Regions from separate parts of the Pseudomonas sp. GW821-FHT09C08 genome, predicted to be linked through region 1. Evidence: riboswitches for the same ligand, from Rfam matches in the RefSeq annotation. Region 1 holds a riboswitch; the other holds the start of a gene.
The links. Region 1 has a riboswitch for cobalamin ahead of AC07OJ_RS18010 (ABC transporter substrate-binding protein). Riboswitches for the same ligand answer to the same signal wherever they lie in the genome.
Positions count from the first base shown of each region.

Region 2: it holds a riboswitch for cobalamin, as region 1 does, so the genes downstream of both, cobW (cobalamin biosynthesis protein CobW) here and AC07OJ_RS18010 (ABC transporter substrate-binding protein) in region 1, are expected to answer to the same signal.

Region 1 covers NZ_JBWKPG010000004.1:744,827-752,574, reverse strand. Annotated here, with positions in the region: gene ptrR (putrescine utilization regulator PtrR) at 1-566, opposite strand, end outside; gene AC07OJ_RS18020 (aldehyde dehydrogenase family protein) at 670-2,061, shown strand; gene AC07OJ_RS18015 (hypothetical protein) at 2,684-3,127, opposite strand; cobalamin riboswitch at 3,244-3,437, shown strand; gene AC07OJ_RS18010 (ABC transporter substrate-binding protein) at 3,553-4,563, shown strand; gene AC07OJ_RS18005 (FecCD family ABC transporter permease) at 4,560-5,564, shown strand; gene AC07OJ_RS18000 (ABC transporter ATP-binding protein) at 5,561-6,325, shown strand; gene AC07OJ_RS17995 (GNAT family N-acetyltransferase) at 6,377-6,874, opposite strand; gene AC07OJ_RS17990 (hypothetical protein) at 6,871-7,095, opposite strand; gene AC07OJ_RS17985 (hypothetical protein) at 7,197-7,736, opposite strand.
Region 2 covers NZ_JBWKPG010000006.1:288,806-296,553, reverse strand. Annotated here, with positions in the region: gene AC07OJ_RS22110 (CbtA family protein) at 1-437, opposite strand, end outside; gene AC07OJ_RS22105 (CbtB domain-containing protein) at 449-637, opposite strand; cobalamin riboswitch at 735-942, opposite strand; cobalamin riboswitch at 1,794-1,992, shown strand; gene cobW (cobalamin biosynthesis protein CobW) at 2,086-3,147, shown strand; gene cobN (cobaltochelatase subunit CobN) at 3,151-6,912, shown strand; gene AC07OJ_RS22090 (magnesium chelatase ATPase subunit I) at 7,462-7,748, shown strand, end outside.

The DNA of each region.
Region 1 (7,748 bases):
CGAAAGGTGTAGATGCTCTCCCCGTTCACATCCTGGCCGCGCGTGATCGGCGCGTGGTGCAATGGCGCGATCACCACCATCTCCTCCTCGAACACCGCCACGCCTTCCAGGGTCGCGTGCAGCACCGGCCCATCGACAAACGCCGCCGCCAGGCGCCCCGAGAGTACGCCCTCGATCATCGTGCCCGACGGCCCGGTGCTCAGGTCCAGCTCGACCTTGGCGTGCTTCTGGTTATACGCCGCCAGCAATGCCGGAATGCGCACTGCCGCAGTACTTTCCAGCGAGCCGAGGGCAAATGCGCCCTGAGGCTCCTCCCCCGCCACGGTGGCACGCGCCTCTTGGACCAGATCGAGAATGCGCCGCGCGTAGCCGAGGAAATTCCAGCCGGCCGGTGACAGGCGCAGGCGGCTCTTCTCGCGGATAAACAACTCCACTCCCAGGTCCTGCTCCAGTTGCTTGATGCGCGTGGTCAGGTTCGACGGCACCCGATGAATCACCTGCGCGGCGGCACTGATGCTGCCCTGCTCGGCAACGGCCTTGAAGATTTCCAGCTGCACCAGGTCCAAATCATTCTCCAATCGTGAACGTATTGCTTAATATTATTCAGTTTCCAGAAAAGATGCAGCCCCGTAGGCTGGACTCATTCCACTCATTCAGCCGGACGGTGCCATGAACGCTATTTCTCACCAGACCCACGCCCTGTCGATCAACCCCGCCAATGGCGAGACGGTCGGCAGCTACCCTTACGAAACTGCAGCACAACTGGACGCCGCCCTCGACCGGGCCACCGGTGCCTTCCGCACCTGGCGCCGCCAGCCGGTGAGCCAGCGTGCCGAGCTGCTGCTGGCCCTGGCTGGCGCCCTGCGCGAGCAAGCCGAAGACATGGCGCAGATGATCACCCTGGAAATGGGCAAGCCCATCGCCCAGGCGCGGGCCGAAATCGAAAAATGTGCGCAACTCGCCGAATGGTACGCCGCCCACGGCCCGGCCATGCTGGCCCCGGAGCCGACCCTGGTCGACAACGGCAGCGCCCAGATCGAATACCGCCCGCTGGGCCCGATCCTCGCCGTGATGCCGTGGAACTTCCCGGTCTGGCAAGTGCTGCGCGGTGCCGTACCGACCATGCTCGCCGGCAACACCTATGTACTCAAACACGCGCCGAACGTAATGGGCAGCGCCTACCTGATGAAAGCCGCGTTCGACAAAGCCGGCTTCGCTGAAGGCCTGTTCGAAGTGCTCAACGTGACCCAGGATGGCGTATCCAAAGCCATCGCCGACCCCCGCATCGCCGCCGTGACCCTCACCGGCAGCGTGCGTGCCGGCATCGCCATCGGTTCCCAGGCGGGTGCTGCATTGAAAAAATGCGTGTTGGAACTGGGCGGCTCCGACCCGTTCATCGTGCTCAACGACGCCGACCTCGACGCCGCCGTGCAGGCTGCCGTGATCGGTCGCTTCCAGAACAGCGGCCAAGTCTGCGCCGCCGCCAAGCGCCTGATCATCGAAGCAGGCGTGGTGGAAGCGTTCACCGCGAAATTCCTCGAAGCCAGCCGTGCGTTGGTGATGGGCGATCCGACCTCGCCCCACACCTATGTCGGCCCGATGGCGCGCTTCGACCTGCGTGACGAGTTGCACGGCCAGGTCCAGGCGACCCTGGAAGAAGGCGCAACCTTGCTGCTGGGCGGTGACAAAGTACCGGGTGCCGGCAACTACTACGCGCCGACCGTGCTGGCGGGTGTCACCGACCAGATGACTTCGTTCAAGCAGGAACTGTTCGGCCCGGTAGCCTCGATCATCACCGCCCGCGACGCCGACCACGCCGTGGCCCTGGCCAACGACAGCGAGTTCGGCCTGACCGCGAGCATCTTTACCACTGACGCAGCCAAGGCGCGGGAGATCGCCAACCAGCTGGAAACCGGCGGGATCTTCGTCAACGCGTTCAGCGTGTCCGACCCTCGGGTGGCATTTGGTGGGGTGAAAAAGAGCGGCTTCGGGCGCGAGTTGTCGCACTTCGGCGTGCGGGAGTTCTGCAACGCGCAGACAGTTTGGCTGGATCGCAAGTAAGCCGGATCAGCACGACTGCCAGCTTTCGTGGCGAGCCGCCTGGTCGTGGTGAGCAGGCTTGTCGTGGTGAGCAGGCTTGCCCTGCGTTGGGGTGCGAAGCGCCCCCATGAATCCCACCGCATCGTTTCAGGAAATCCGTGGTGTGAGGTTTTAGGGCTGCTTCGCAGCCCAACGCAGGGCAAGCCTGCTCACCACAATTAGCCTGCTGGGCCTACGCATTGGTGCCTGAGTAGTGAATCTGCATACCTTTCAAATCCAACCCATCACAGGCGTTGCCGATCACGGCCATGTCAACGGGTTGTTGTGGTGAGCAGGCTTGCCCTGCGTTGGGGTGCGAAGCGCCCCCATGAATCCCACCGCATCGTTTCAGGCAAACCGCGGTGTGAGGTTTTAGGGCTGCTTCGCAGCCCAACGCAGGGCAAGCCTGCTCACCACAATAACCTGCTCAACCTGCTCAACCTGCTCAACCTGCTTGGCCTGCTTGGCTGCTTAGACTGTTTGGCCTGCTTAGACTGTCTGGCCTGCTTAGCCTGCTGAGCAAGATACGTCCGCATACCCGTACAAGACCGTTTGCGAGCACTGGCCCACTCACTGCCAAAAGGCTGCCTCTACTGCCAGACCCTCACTGCGCATTAATGTAATAAAACTGCGCCTGGGTCTTTTCAACCGCGGTTCGCACTTTATCCTTCTGCGCATCGGTGCCCGAGTAGTAAATCTGCATACCTTTCAGATCCAGCCCTTCACAGGCGTTGCCGATCACGGCCACGTCAACGACAGTGCTGGCGCCGATTATCAGAAAGCCGGTGTCGCCCAGGCTTTTGGCCTTCAACAATTCTTCTTTCAGATACATCGCATTGGCGCCACCGGCCATGGCAAGGGCCAGGTTGTCGGCGATCAAACCATGGCTGGGGATTTTCACACTGTGCAAGCGCACCCTGTTTTCCCCGGAAGGCAGCGACATGACATGCGCGGTGGCGGCTTCGTCAAAAATCTGCTTTTCGCTTTTACCCGGGGTGGCGCAACCGGCGAGCATGGCGATGAGGGCGAGGGCGACGAATGATTTCACTGTGTATTCCTTGTGTGAAGGCTGTCCATGGCCGCGCATCATAGGAGACCCATCCCACAAGAGCTACCGCAGTCTTCTCACCGCGCGCCGTCAGAACTCCCGCTCAACCGCGTGATCGACTACCATACCGCGCCGGTTCCCAAATGGGACTAATAGGGAATCCGAAGCGCGGTATGCCGCGCCAATCGGAACTGCCCCCGCAACTGTAGGTGCCGAGCCTGCTCCTTGATGCCACTGGACCTCGTCCGGGAAGGCCGGAGCGTGGCGACGACGCATCAGTCAGGAGACCTGCCGGCCCAAGCACCAACACTAACCGGCGGGGTGTCCGGGAAGGACATCCTTGCCTGCCTGGCCCGCAGCGTTCGAGGGCGTAATTCCAGACCGTACCTCCCCAGTTCCACGTACGGTTTCAAGGAGATCGCCCCATGCTGCCACGCGTTACCGCCCTGATCACTGGCCTGGGCTTCTGTGCCCTGGCCCACGCCGCGCCCACCGAGTACCCGCTGACTGTGCAGAACTGCGGCAGCACGCTCACCTTCCAGCAGGCACCCGCGCGCAGCGTGACCATCGGCCAGGCCGCCACCGAAATGCTCTACGCCCTCGGCGTGGGCGATAAAGTGGTCGGCACCTCGCTGTGGTTCAACAGCGTCCTGGCGCAGTACAAGGCACAGAACGACACAATCGAACGCCTGGCTGACAACGAGCCCAGTTTCGAGGCGGTGATCGCCAAGCGCCCGCAGCTGGTGGCTGCCGAGCTGGAATGGGTGGTCGGCCCGCAGGGCGTGGTCGGGACCCGCGAGCAATTCCACGAATTGAAGATCCCCACCTACCTGCTGCCCTCCGACTGCGAAGGCAAGGACAACCTGGTCGGCGCCGACGGCACGCGGCTGGAGCCGTTTCGCATCGAGACAATCTATAAAAGCATCAGCCAACTGGCGCAGATTTTCGACGTACAGGATCGCGGCCAACAGCTGAACGACGAGCTCAAGGCGCGCTTGGCCAAATCCGTCGCGACCGTGCAGGGCAAAGGCCTCAAGCAGGCCAGCGCGCTGGTGTGGTTCTCCAGCTCGGAGATGGCCAGCGACCCCTACGTGGCCGGCCACAAGGGCATTCCCGAGTTCATGCTGCAAACCCTGGGGCTGCACAACGTGGTGCAGTCCGATGAAGAATGGCCGGCCGTTGGCTGGGAAACCATTGCCAAGGCCAACCCGACCTTTTTGGTGATCGCGCGCATGGACCGCCGCCGCTACCCCGCCGATGACCATGAAAAGAAACTTGCCTTCCTGCGCAGTGACCCGGTCACCCGCAACATGGACGCGGTGAAAAACAACCGCATCATCATCCTCGACGCCCTGGCGCTGCAGGCCAGCATCCGTATGTTCGATGGCCTGGAACAACTGGCGACAGCCATCGATGGCTACGACTTGCCCAAATGATACGCACCCTACTCGCCCTGTCGCTGCTGATGATCGCCGTGCTCGCCGGCGTGGCCATCGGCGAAACCGCCATCGCACCTAAGGTGGTGCTGCAGGTGCTGGCCAACAAGCTCTGGGCCGCCGGCTACGTGCTGGACCCGATCGATGAGGGCGTGGTGTGGAACTACCGCCTCACGCGCGCGCTGGTCGCTGCCGCATGCGGCGCCGGGCTGGCCACCTGTGGGGTAATTCTGCAATCGCTGTTGCGCAACCCGCTGGCCGATCCGTACCTGCTGGGCATCAGCGCCGGCGCCTCGACGGGCGCGGTGCTGGTGGCGTTGATCGGGGTGGGCGGCGGTTTGATCTCGCTGTCGGCCGGAGCCTTTGTCGGTGCGATGGCCGCATTTGCGCTGGTGATCCTGCTCGCGCGAGCCAGTGGTTCGGCCAGCGGCACCGGGCAGATCATCCTCGCGGGCATCGCCGGTTCGCAGCTGTTCAATGCGCTGACGGCGTTCCTGATCACCAAGTCGGCCAGCTCCGAACAGGCGCGCGGCATCATGTTCTGGCTGCTCGGCAATCTCAGCGGGGTGCGCTGGCCGTCGGTATGGCTGGCGGTGCCGGTGGCAGTTGCAGGGCTTGCTGTGTGCCTGTGGCACCGGCGCGCGCTGGATGCGTTTACCTTCGGCAGCGACTCGGCGGCCTCCCTGGGCATCCCGGTGCGCCGCGTGCAATTTGTGCTGGTGGCCTGCGCCGCACTGGTCACGGCGGTAATGGTGTCGATTGTCGGCTCCATCGGATTTGTCGGCCTGGTGATTCCCCACGCCGTGCGCCTGCTGCTCGGCACCGGGCACTCGCGCCTGCTGCCCGCCAGCGCCTTGGGCGGCGCATTGTTCTTGATTGCAGCCGATGTGTTGTCGCGCACCTTGATCAAGGGCCAGGTCATTCCGGTCGGCGTGGTCACGGCGTTGGTGGGTGCGCCGGTGTTTGCGCTGATCCTGATCGGCCGGAGGAATGCGCGATGACCGTACTGAGCTGCATCGGCCTGGGCTTCAAAGTGCGTGAAGCCACGTTGCTGCGCGACATTCACCTGCAGGTTCAGCGGGGTGAAACCCTGGGCATCGTCGGCCCGAACGGCTCCGGCAAATCCACCCTGCTGAAACTGCTGGCCGGCCTGCGCACCCCGGCCACGGGGGAGGTGCGACTGGGTGAAGTGCGCCTGGGCGACCTGTCCCGTCGTGCCATTGCGCAGCAACTCGCGGTGGTCGAACAACAGGCCGACACCGACGACGCCATCCGCGTGTTCGACGCCGTGGCCCTGGGCCGCACGCCCTGGCTGTCGGCACTCAGCCCCTGGTCCCGCGAGGACGACGCTATCGTGCACCAGGCGCTGCAGGATGTAGACGCCACCCACCTGGGCCAACGTGCGTGGCGCAGCCTCTCGGGCGGTGAACGCCAGCGGGTGCACATCGCCCGTGCGTTGGCGCAACGGCCGCAGATCCTGTTGTTGGATGAGCCGACCAATCACCTGGATATCCAGCATCAACTGGGGATTCTGAAGGGGGTGCAAGGCTTGCCGGTCACCACCTTGATTGCCCTGCATGACCTCAACCAGGCGCTGACCTGCGACCGCTTGGCGGTGCTGGATCATGGGCGGTTGGTGGCGCTGGGCAAGCCGCTGGACGTGCTGACGCCGCAGCGGCTGCAGGCGACGTTCGGGGTGCAGGCGCATTACCTGACAGACCCGTTCGATGGCGCGCAGATACTGCGGCTACGCCCAAACTGATCAGAGCACTCAACGGTCGGAGCCGGCTTGCCGGCGCCTACACTGGTGGTGTCATAGGGTGCGCTGCATATGCGTCGTGCGCCACACCGGGTCCGCGTCCACATCCACCACTTCGAACCCCTGCCGAAGCCAAAAATCAATCGCCCCAGGCAAAAACGGATGGGTGTGCAGGTACATCACCGCGACCCGATCCGCCTTAGCCTGCGCCTCCAACGCAAGGTACAACGCGCGCGCCAGACCAAAGCGGCGAAACGCCGGCAGCACAAACAGGCGCACCACCTCCACGGTCTTTTCGCCTTGGTAATTCAACTGCGGGAAACGACCGTCGTAAGGCAGATAACCAATGGCGGCGACGATCTGGCCTTGATCGCAGGCAACCAGAAATTGCCCATCACCCTGCACATAGATCGACTCGAAATGCGCCAGGTCCGCTGGCATCCCTGTCGCGTCGAGCTTGGGGAAAAGCTCGGCACGGGCCTCCAGCACGAACGCCAGTACCTCAGGGATATCCGCCGTCGTGACCGCCCGAATGATCGGCCTTGGGCTCATGCAACCTCGATCTGCGTAATCCCCACCACCTGCGCCTGCTCGAGAATCTCCTCCGGCGCTGCATCTGCGGGCGGCAGGATCAAGCCGTTTTCCGCATCACCGAAATGCAACTGCAGCAAGTGCAACGCCGCCTCATGCACCGGCAGGTCGGGCTGTTTGAGCTCGAACACATGGGTGCGGGGTTCGTCGTTGAACAAGTAGTTGAGGGTGTATTCGCGCATGGGAGGAGTCCTTGTCATGGAAGAAGAGCTGCTGATTAACCTGACTCATCGATCAAGTTTTAAGTTCAATGGATCAGCATTGGCAACAGCTCCGGCAGCACTTACTGGCGCAACTCACACACTGCATTGCCCTTCATTCCCGACGCATGCACGCTCACATGGCGCACGCGAAAACCCGGCTTCTGGACGAACTTCTTCTCTTCCCAGGTGCTGCCGTTTTCGACCTGGTAGCCGATGGCGCCATCGGCTTGCCAGGTCAGGCGCAGCGTATACACACCGTTTTGATCGGGAGCCCGATGGAAAAACGTGTCGATCACCGGCTCCGCCTTGTTGAAGGTGCGCACCTGGAACAAGCGCAGGTCAGTGTCGGCGGGCGTGTAGCTGGAAAGAAACAACGTATCGTCTTCGGCAGCATCCTCAGCGGCCGCGAGGATCACCGATGGCACCCACTTCTCGCCACGGTCCTGGGTGTCGGTGGTCACCTTGCAGGTCAACTGGCCCTTCTCGGTCACGTCCTGGCGCCAGGCGGTCTCGTAGTAGCCGTAGGGCACGTCGAAGCGCACGGCTTTCTCAGTGACTTGCTCGCAACCGGCCAGCAGGTACAGCGCCGACAAACCGATGAATCCTTGAAGAACCTTCACGTGCTTTCCTTG
Region 2 (7,748 bases), on a different contig from region 1:
ATCCACCAGATCTGCCGTTGTGCGAGATCGGCAGCGGCGGTGCCTGGCAGCTCAGGCGGCAGGCCCAGGGTCGGTGCCAGTACGAAGGTCGCATAACCGGCCAGGCCCCACAGCAGGCCTTGAGCGGTGCGAGTAGGCGCGCGCAAGGTGTAGAGGCCGGCGAGCATCAGGGCAAAACCCACGGCAACAACCAGGTTGCCGCCGGTGGTGGAGAGCACGCGTTGCCAGCCGTCTTCCGGCTCCCAGGCCTCGGCGTCGTGGCTGTGGGCAGCTGCGCCGTCGGCATGTTGATGTGCCACTTCAGTAGTGGCCGGGGCGTTTTCGAACGTTTCCGCCTGCAAAATCAACGGAGCTACCCAGAAACTTTGCAGCAGGGTCAGCAGCAGGGCGGCCAGGAGGCCGGTGAAACCTGCGGTTTGCGCAATACGCTTGATCATGTCGGCAGGTCTCAGTGGCACGGGAACGCGGCGCTGTGGCGAGTATCGTGGGCAGCGTTGTGCACTGCTTCGATGTGCGAGAAACCGGCGAAATACACCAGGCACGCGCCGAGAATCGACGCGCCGATGGCGGCGGTCAGGCGTTGGCTCAGGGTGGCGGAGCTGCTGGCGGTGTGCGAGGTGCTGCTGATGATCGACATGGCGCGTCCCTTCTGGGTGTCAGGGTGAAACGAGCGCATGAAAACCCCGCGAGCCAGGCACGCAGGGTTCTGAACAGCGCCCGCCCACCGCGGGTTTGTTATCTGATTTTTTCGGGCCGGTCTCCGGGCTTGCGAGGGGGCTCCTGAGGGGGAGTCCTGAAAGCGTCGCCTTCCCATGCCCTTGGCACAGTGGATCTGACGCTTCGCTCGCTTACCGTTGCGGGGGCAGCACCGGACTCGTCATGTGATGACTCACCGGTTTCCCGTTTCACCCTGTGAGGGGCACCCGAAACAAGGTGTGTAGGAGAGCATGGGGGTGGGAGGGGAGTCAAATCGGTTGTGGGGGCATATCCGTTATTTGGGTAACGGCCGCCTATGGTTCCGCCCTTACGGCGGGTCACTTTTGAACAGCGCAAAAGTAACCAAAACGCTCTTGCCCCAACACTCGGCACCTCGCCTAGGCTCGGTGTGCCCTCACTCAGGCTTGAATCCGTGGGCCGCCGCAATGGGCCATCCCTGGCCCAGTGCGGCTAACCCGGCGTCCTGCCGGGTTGCCCACGGATTCAAACCTGCGTTCGGCCAGCGTGTTTAATGGGGCGCCTAGGATCAAGATCAAGGTCAAAAGCGGCTCGCTTCGCATCGTGGATGCGCTTTTTGATCTCTGTAGGAGCCGGCTTGAACGCAAAAAATGCGTGTGCGCCGCGTACATTCTGATGTTTCCGCGTCATCGTTAACGACCATCGCAGGCAAGCCAGCTCCCACAGGTTGACCGAGTTCGAGATAAGAATCCGGTCGGCTTTAAGGCCGCCGCGCTTTTGCTTTTGCTTTTGATCTTGATCTAGGCGCCCCATCAAACACGCTGGCCGGAATTCGATATTGATTTGGGGGGTAAACCGGCAGGGATGCCGGTTTAGCCGCCCCGCGCCATGGATGGCGCGTGGCGGCGGCCCCCCAAATCAATGTCGGATTACGGGCACACCGAGCCTAGGCGAGGTGCCGAGTGTTGGGGCAAGAGCCCTTTTGGTTACTTTTGGGGCTCTTTTCCAAAAGTGACCCGCTGTAAGAGCGGAACCATAGGCGGCCGTTACCCCAATACCGGATATGTACACCACAGCAACTCAACCCATCCCATCATTGACCATCCCCCCACCACTGCGTAGCCTTGCACCCTCGAGGTTCTTCAGCCCAGGCCGAAGCTAAGAAGGGAACGCGGTCCAATCCGCGGCTGCCCCCGCAACTGTAAAGGGTTTATCCGACTGCCACGCCACTGCCACCAGGCGGGAAGGCGCAGCCGGCGCCGGTCGCACGACCCGCAAGCCCCAAGCCAGGAGACCTGCCTCGCAACCGATTTTCCACTTCAACCGGGCGGGGTGATCCGGTGACGAAATCTGCCGCTGCGCGCCGCCGCAGGGCCTATCGTCCCGTATGCCCGCCCCAAAGGGCATCCGATGAAAACACTGGCCAAACTCCCCGTCACCATCGTTACCGGCTTTCTCGGTTCGGGCAAAACCACGCTGCTGCGCCATATGCTCGACAACGCCCAGGGCCGTCGCATTGCCGTGATCGTCAACGAATTCGGCGAGCTGGGCATCGACGGTGAAATCCTCAAGCAGTGCTCCATCGGGTGCACCGAGGAAGAAGCCAATGGCCGCGTGTATGAGTTGGCCAACGGCTGCCTGTGCTGCACCGTGCAGGAAGAGTTCTTCCCGGTGATGCGCGAACTGGTCGCCCGTCGCGGTGACCTCGACCATATCCTCATCGAAACCTCGGGCCTGGCCCTGCCAAAGCCGCTGGTGCAAGCCTTCCAGTGGCCGGAAATCCGCAGTGCCTGCACCGTCGACGCGGTGATTACCGTGGTCGACAGCCCGGCCGTGGCCGCCGGCACCTTCGCCGCCTTCCCGGATCAAGTCGACGCGCAGCGTAAACTCGACCCGAACCTGGATCACGAATCGCCATTGCACGAGCTGTTCGCCGACCAACTGGCCAGCGCCGACCTGGTGATCCTCAACAAATCCGACCTGATCAGCGCGGAAGACCTGGCCCGTGTGCGCCTGGAAGTCGCCGAAGAACTGCCGCCGGCGGTGAAGATCATCGAAGCCAGCAGCGGGCGCCTGCCGCTCGACGTGCTGATCGGCCTGGGCGCCGGCTCCGAAGAGCACATCGACGGTCGCCACAGCCACCACGATCATCACCACGAAGGTGAAGACGATCACGACCACGATGCGTTCGACTCGATCTCCATCGACCTGCCGCAAGCCGACGAAGCGCTGCTGCTCGACGCCCTGACCCAACTCGTGGTGCAACACGGCATCCTGCGCGTCAAAGGCTTCGCGGCGATCCCGAACAAGCCGATGCGCCTGCTGATCCAGGGCGTGGGCACGCGGTTCGACAAGCACTTCGACCGCGCCTGGGCGGCCGATGAAGCGCGCATCACGCGCCTGGTACTGATCGGCCAGGAGCTGGATGCGGCTGGCCTCGAAGCGCAATTGCGCGCTGCCCTCAGCGTTTAACCCATGCACCTGCTCAGGACCCAGCCCGGTGGTTTCGTCTCGGACGACAATATTGCCGACCTCGGACAAACGCCCGCCGAACTGGTGATCCTGTGCAGCGGCGACTCCAGCCTGGCGCTGCTCGCCGAAGCCGCCCAGCAGTTGCCCGAGGATTACCCCAGCTTTCGCCTCGCCAACCCGATGCAGGTGCAGAACCATGCCTCGGTCGACCTGTACGTCGACGAGGTGCTGCGCCATGCCAAGGTCATCCTGATTTCGCTGCACGGCGGCATCGGCTATTGGCGCTACGGTATCGAGCGCCTGGTGGAGTTGGCCGAGCGCGGCGTGCAACTGATCCTGGTGCCGGGGGATGATCGCCCCGACCCGGAACTCAGCGGGCTGAGTACCGTTGGGGCGGCGGAACGCGACCGCCTGTGGCACTTCCTGCGCCAGGGCGGCCTGGGCAACGCGCTGGATTTCTACGGTTGCCTGGCGAGCAGTTACCTGGGCCGCAGCTACGCCTGGAACGAGCCGCAAACCCTGCCGCGCACGGCGATTTATCACCCGCACACTACCAACCCGCGCCTGAATGACTGGCAGGCGGATTGGCGCGCGGAGTGGCCGGTGGCGGCGGTGCTGTTCTACCGCTCGCACCTGCAGGCGGCCAATACCGGTTTTATCGATGTGTTCTGCCAGCGCTTGCAGGCGGCGGGTCTCAACCCGTTGCCGATAGCGGTGGCCAGTTTGAAAGAGCCCGGCTGCCTGACGGTGGTCGAGGACCTGCTGGACGAGGTCGGCGCGGCGGTGATCCTGAACACCACCGGCTTCGCCCAGTCCAGCCCGGAAGCCCCGCACCTGCGGCCGTTTCGCCGCAATATCCCGGTGATCCAGGCGATCTGCGCCCAAGACAACCAGCCCGGCTGGGAAGCCAGCGAGCAAGGCCTGGGCCCGCGCGACCTGGCCATGCACATTGCCTTGCCGGAGCTGGACGGGCGCATCATCAGCCGGCCGATCAGCTTCAAGGACCTCGCCTGGCGCAGTGAGCGCAGCCAGTCGGACGTGGTGTGCTACCGCGCCGCGCCCGAGCGCATGGATTTTGTCGCCGAACTGGCCCGGCGCTGGGTCGTACTGGCGCGGGTGCCGAATGCACAAAAACGCATCGCGCTGATCCTCGCCAACTACCCGACCCGCGACGGCCGTATCGGCAACGGCGTGGGCCTGGATACGCCTGCTGCTGCGCTGAATATCCTGCGTGCCCTGCACGCCGAGGGTTATCCGCTGTCCGCTGAGTTGCCGGAGAACGGCACCGCGTTGATCCATGAACTGCTGGGCGGTGTCACCAACGACCTCGACAGCCTCGACCTGCGCCCCTGCCATCAAAGCCTCGGCCTGGATGATTACGAGGCGATGTTCAACCGCCTGCCCGAGGCCAATCGCCGGGCCGTGCTGGAGCGCTGGGGTACCCCGGACCACGATCCGATGTGCCGCGACGGGCGCATGATGATCGCCGGCCTGCGCCTGGGCCTGACCTTCGTCGGTATCCAGCCGGCGCGCGGTTACCAGGTGGACGCCAGCGCGGTGTACCACGACCCGGACCTGGTGCCGCCTCACGGCTACCTCGCGTTCTATTTCTGGCTGCGCCATACCTACGGCGCCCATGGCGTGATTCATGTGGGTAAGCACGGCAACCTCGAATGGCTGCCGGGCAAGGGCGTGGGCCTGTCGGAAAACTGCTGGCCGGACGCGCTGCTGGGGCCGTTGCCGAATATCTACCCGTTTATTGTCAATGACCCGGGCGAGGGCGCCCAAGCCAAGCGCCGCACCCAGGCGGTGATCATCGACCACTTGATGCCGCCGCTGACCCGCGCCGAGACCTATGGGCCGTTGCGTGACCTGGAATTGTTGGCGGACGAGTACTACGAGGCCCAGCTGCTCGACCCGCGTCGGGCGCTTGAGCTGCAAAAGGACATCCTCAAGTTGGTGCGCGAAACCCGCATCGACCAGGAACTTGAGCTCGACAACGACGCCGACGCAGCGGTGTGGCTGCCGCGCCTGGACACTTACCTGTGTGACCTGAAGGAGTCGCAGATCCGCGACGGCCTGCATATCTTTGGCGAGTCGCCCGAAGGCCGCCTGCGCATCGACACTCTGCTCGCATTGCTGCGCATTCCGCGTGGCGATGGGCGTGGTCCGCAATCGAGCCTGTTGCGGGTGTTGGCCAAGGCCTTCGACCTGGGCTTCGACCCGCTCGATTGCGCCCTCGCCGAACCCTGGACCGGCCGCCGCCCCATGGTCTTGCAGAAGATCGACGCGCAGTTGTGGCGCACCGCCGGTGACACCCGCGAGCGCCTGGAGCTGTATGCGGCGCGCTTGATCGAGCAGGCGCTGGAAGGGCCGCTGGAGCAGTTGGAAGAGCCCGGTTGGGAGGATGTGAAGGCCGTTATCGAAAGCCTGCGCATTGTCGTCGCACCGCGCCTGGATGCCTGTGGTCCAGCGGAAATGCGCGGCTTGCTCGACGCCCTGGGCGGCCGTTTCGTGCCGGCCGGGCCGAGTGGGGCGCCGAGTCGCGGGCACCTGGATGTGCTGCCGACGGGACGCAATTTTTTCACCGTGGACGTGCGTAACCTGCCGACCACCACCGCCTGGCGCATTGGCTTTCAGTCGGCGAACCTGATTCTTGAGCGACACCTGCAAGATCATGGCGACCACCTGCGCCAGCTCGGCCTGTCGGTGTGGGGCACCGCGACCATGCGCACCGGCGGCGACGATATCGCCCAGGCCATGGCGCTGATGGGCGTGCGCCCGGTATGGGCCACGGGCAGCCAGCGCGTGGATGACTTTGAGATCCTGCCGATCAGCCTGCTGGACCGCCCGCGCGTGGACGTGACGCTGCGCGTTTCGGGGTTCTTCCGCGATGCCTTCGCCAACCTGATCCGCCTGTTCGACGCAGCCGTGCAGGCGGTAGCGGCGCTGGATGAGCCGGATGATATGAACCCGCTGGCCGCCAAGGTGCGCAGTGAGCGCGCGGCGCTGCTCGAGTCCGGCCTGGATGAAGCCGCCGCCGCGAAGCAGGCGGGCTGGCGTATCTTCGGCGCCAAGCCCGGTGCCTATGGTGCAGGCGTGCAGGGCGCGATTGACGGGCGCCTATGGCAAAGCCGCGAGGACTTGGCCGAGATCTACCTCAATTGGGGCGGTTATGCCTACGGCGGCTCGGATGAAGGCACCGCCGCCCGCGAGCAATTTGCCCAGCGCCTGAGCCAGGTGCAGGCGGTGTTGCAGAACCAGGACAACCGCGAGCACGACTTGCTCGATTCCAATGACTACTACCAATTCCAGGGCGGCATGCTCGCTGCCGTGGAAACCCTGAGTGGCGACAAGGCTGCCAGTTATCATGGCGACCACAGCCAGCCGGACTTGCCCAGGATCCGTACCTTGAAGGAAGAGCTGAACCGCGTGATCCGCTCACGGGCCGCCAACCCGAAGTGGATCGACGGCGTGAAGCGCCACGGCTACAAAGGTGCGTTCGAGATGGCCGCGACCGTGGATAACCTGTTCGCGTTCGACGCCACCACCGCGCTGATCGACGATCATCAATACGCCTTGCTCGCCGACGCCTACCTGCTCGACCCCGACACCCGCGCGTTTGTGCAGCAGCACAACCCTGCGGCGCTGCGCGACATGACCGAACGCATGCTCGAAGCCCAGCAGCGTGGCCAGTGGCAGGAACCGGGGGCGTATAAGGAAGCGTTGGAAAATCTGTTGCTGGATATAGAAGAAGATGGCTGAGGCTGTCTGTGGCAAGTGGGCTTGTTGTGGCAAGTGGCCTTACTGAGGGTGTGTAGGTTTGTTGTGGCAATTGGCCTTACTGAGGATGAGTAGGCTTTTTGTGGCAAGTGTCCTTACTGAGGATGAGTAGGCTTTTTGTGGCAAGTCGCGTTACTGAGGGTGTGCAGGCTTTTTGTGGCAAGTCGCCTTACTGAGGGTGTGCAGGCTTTTTGTGGTGAGCGGGCTTGCCCCGCGTTGGGCTGCGAAGCAGCCCCAAAACCGCACGCTGCGGTTTGTCAGAAACAAATGCGTTGGCTTTAATGGGGCTGCTGCGCAGCCCAACGCGGGGCAAGCCCGCTCGCCACAAAAAAGCCCACTGGCTGAGAGGGTCCTGCTAGTTACAACAAGCTCACTGGCTGACGGGGGGCTGCTGGTCACAACAGGCCCACTGGCTGACGGGGGGGCTGCTGGTCACAACAAGCCCACTGGCTGACAAGAGGCCTACTGGTCACAACACGCTCGACCACCACAGGAAACCGCCTGTGCCGCAGAATTTAACGAGAAATAGGCATGACTGATATTCCCCATTTTCCGCTGTCCGCCGTGGTCGGCGCCGATGACTTGAAGCTGGCGCTGTGCCTGACTGCCATCGACCCGAAGATTGGCGGTGTGCTGATCGAAGGCCCGCGCGGCATGGCCAAGTCGACCCTGGCGCGCGGCCTGGCCGACTTACTGGCCAGCGGGCAGTTTGTCACCTTGCCGTTGGGCGCCACCGAAGAACGTCTGGTCGGCACTTTGGACCTGGACGCTGCGCTGGGTGAAGGTCGCGCGCAGTTTTCCCCCGGCGTGCTGGCCAA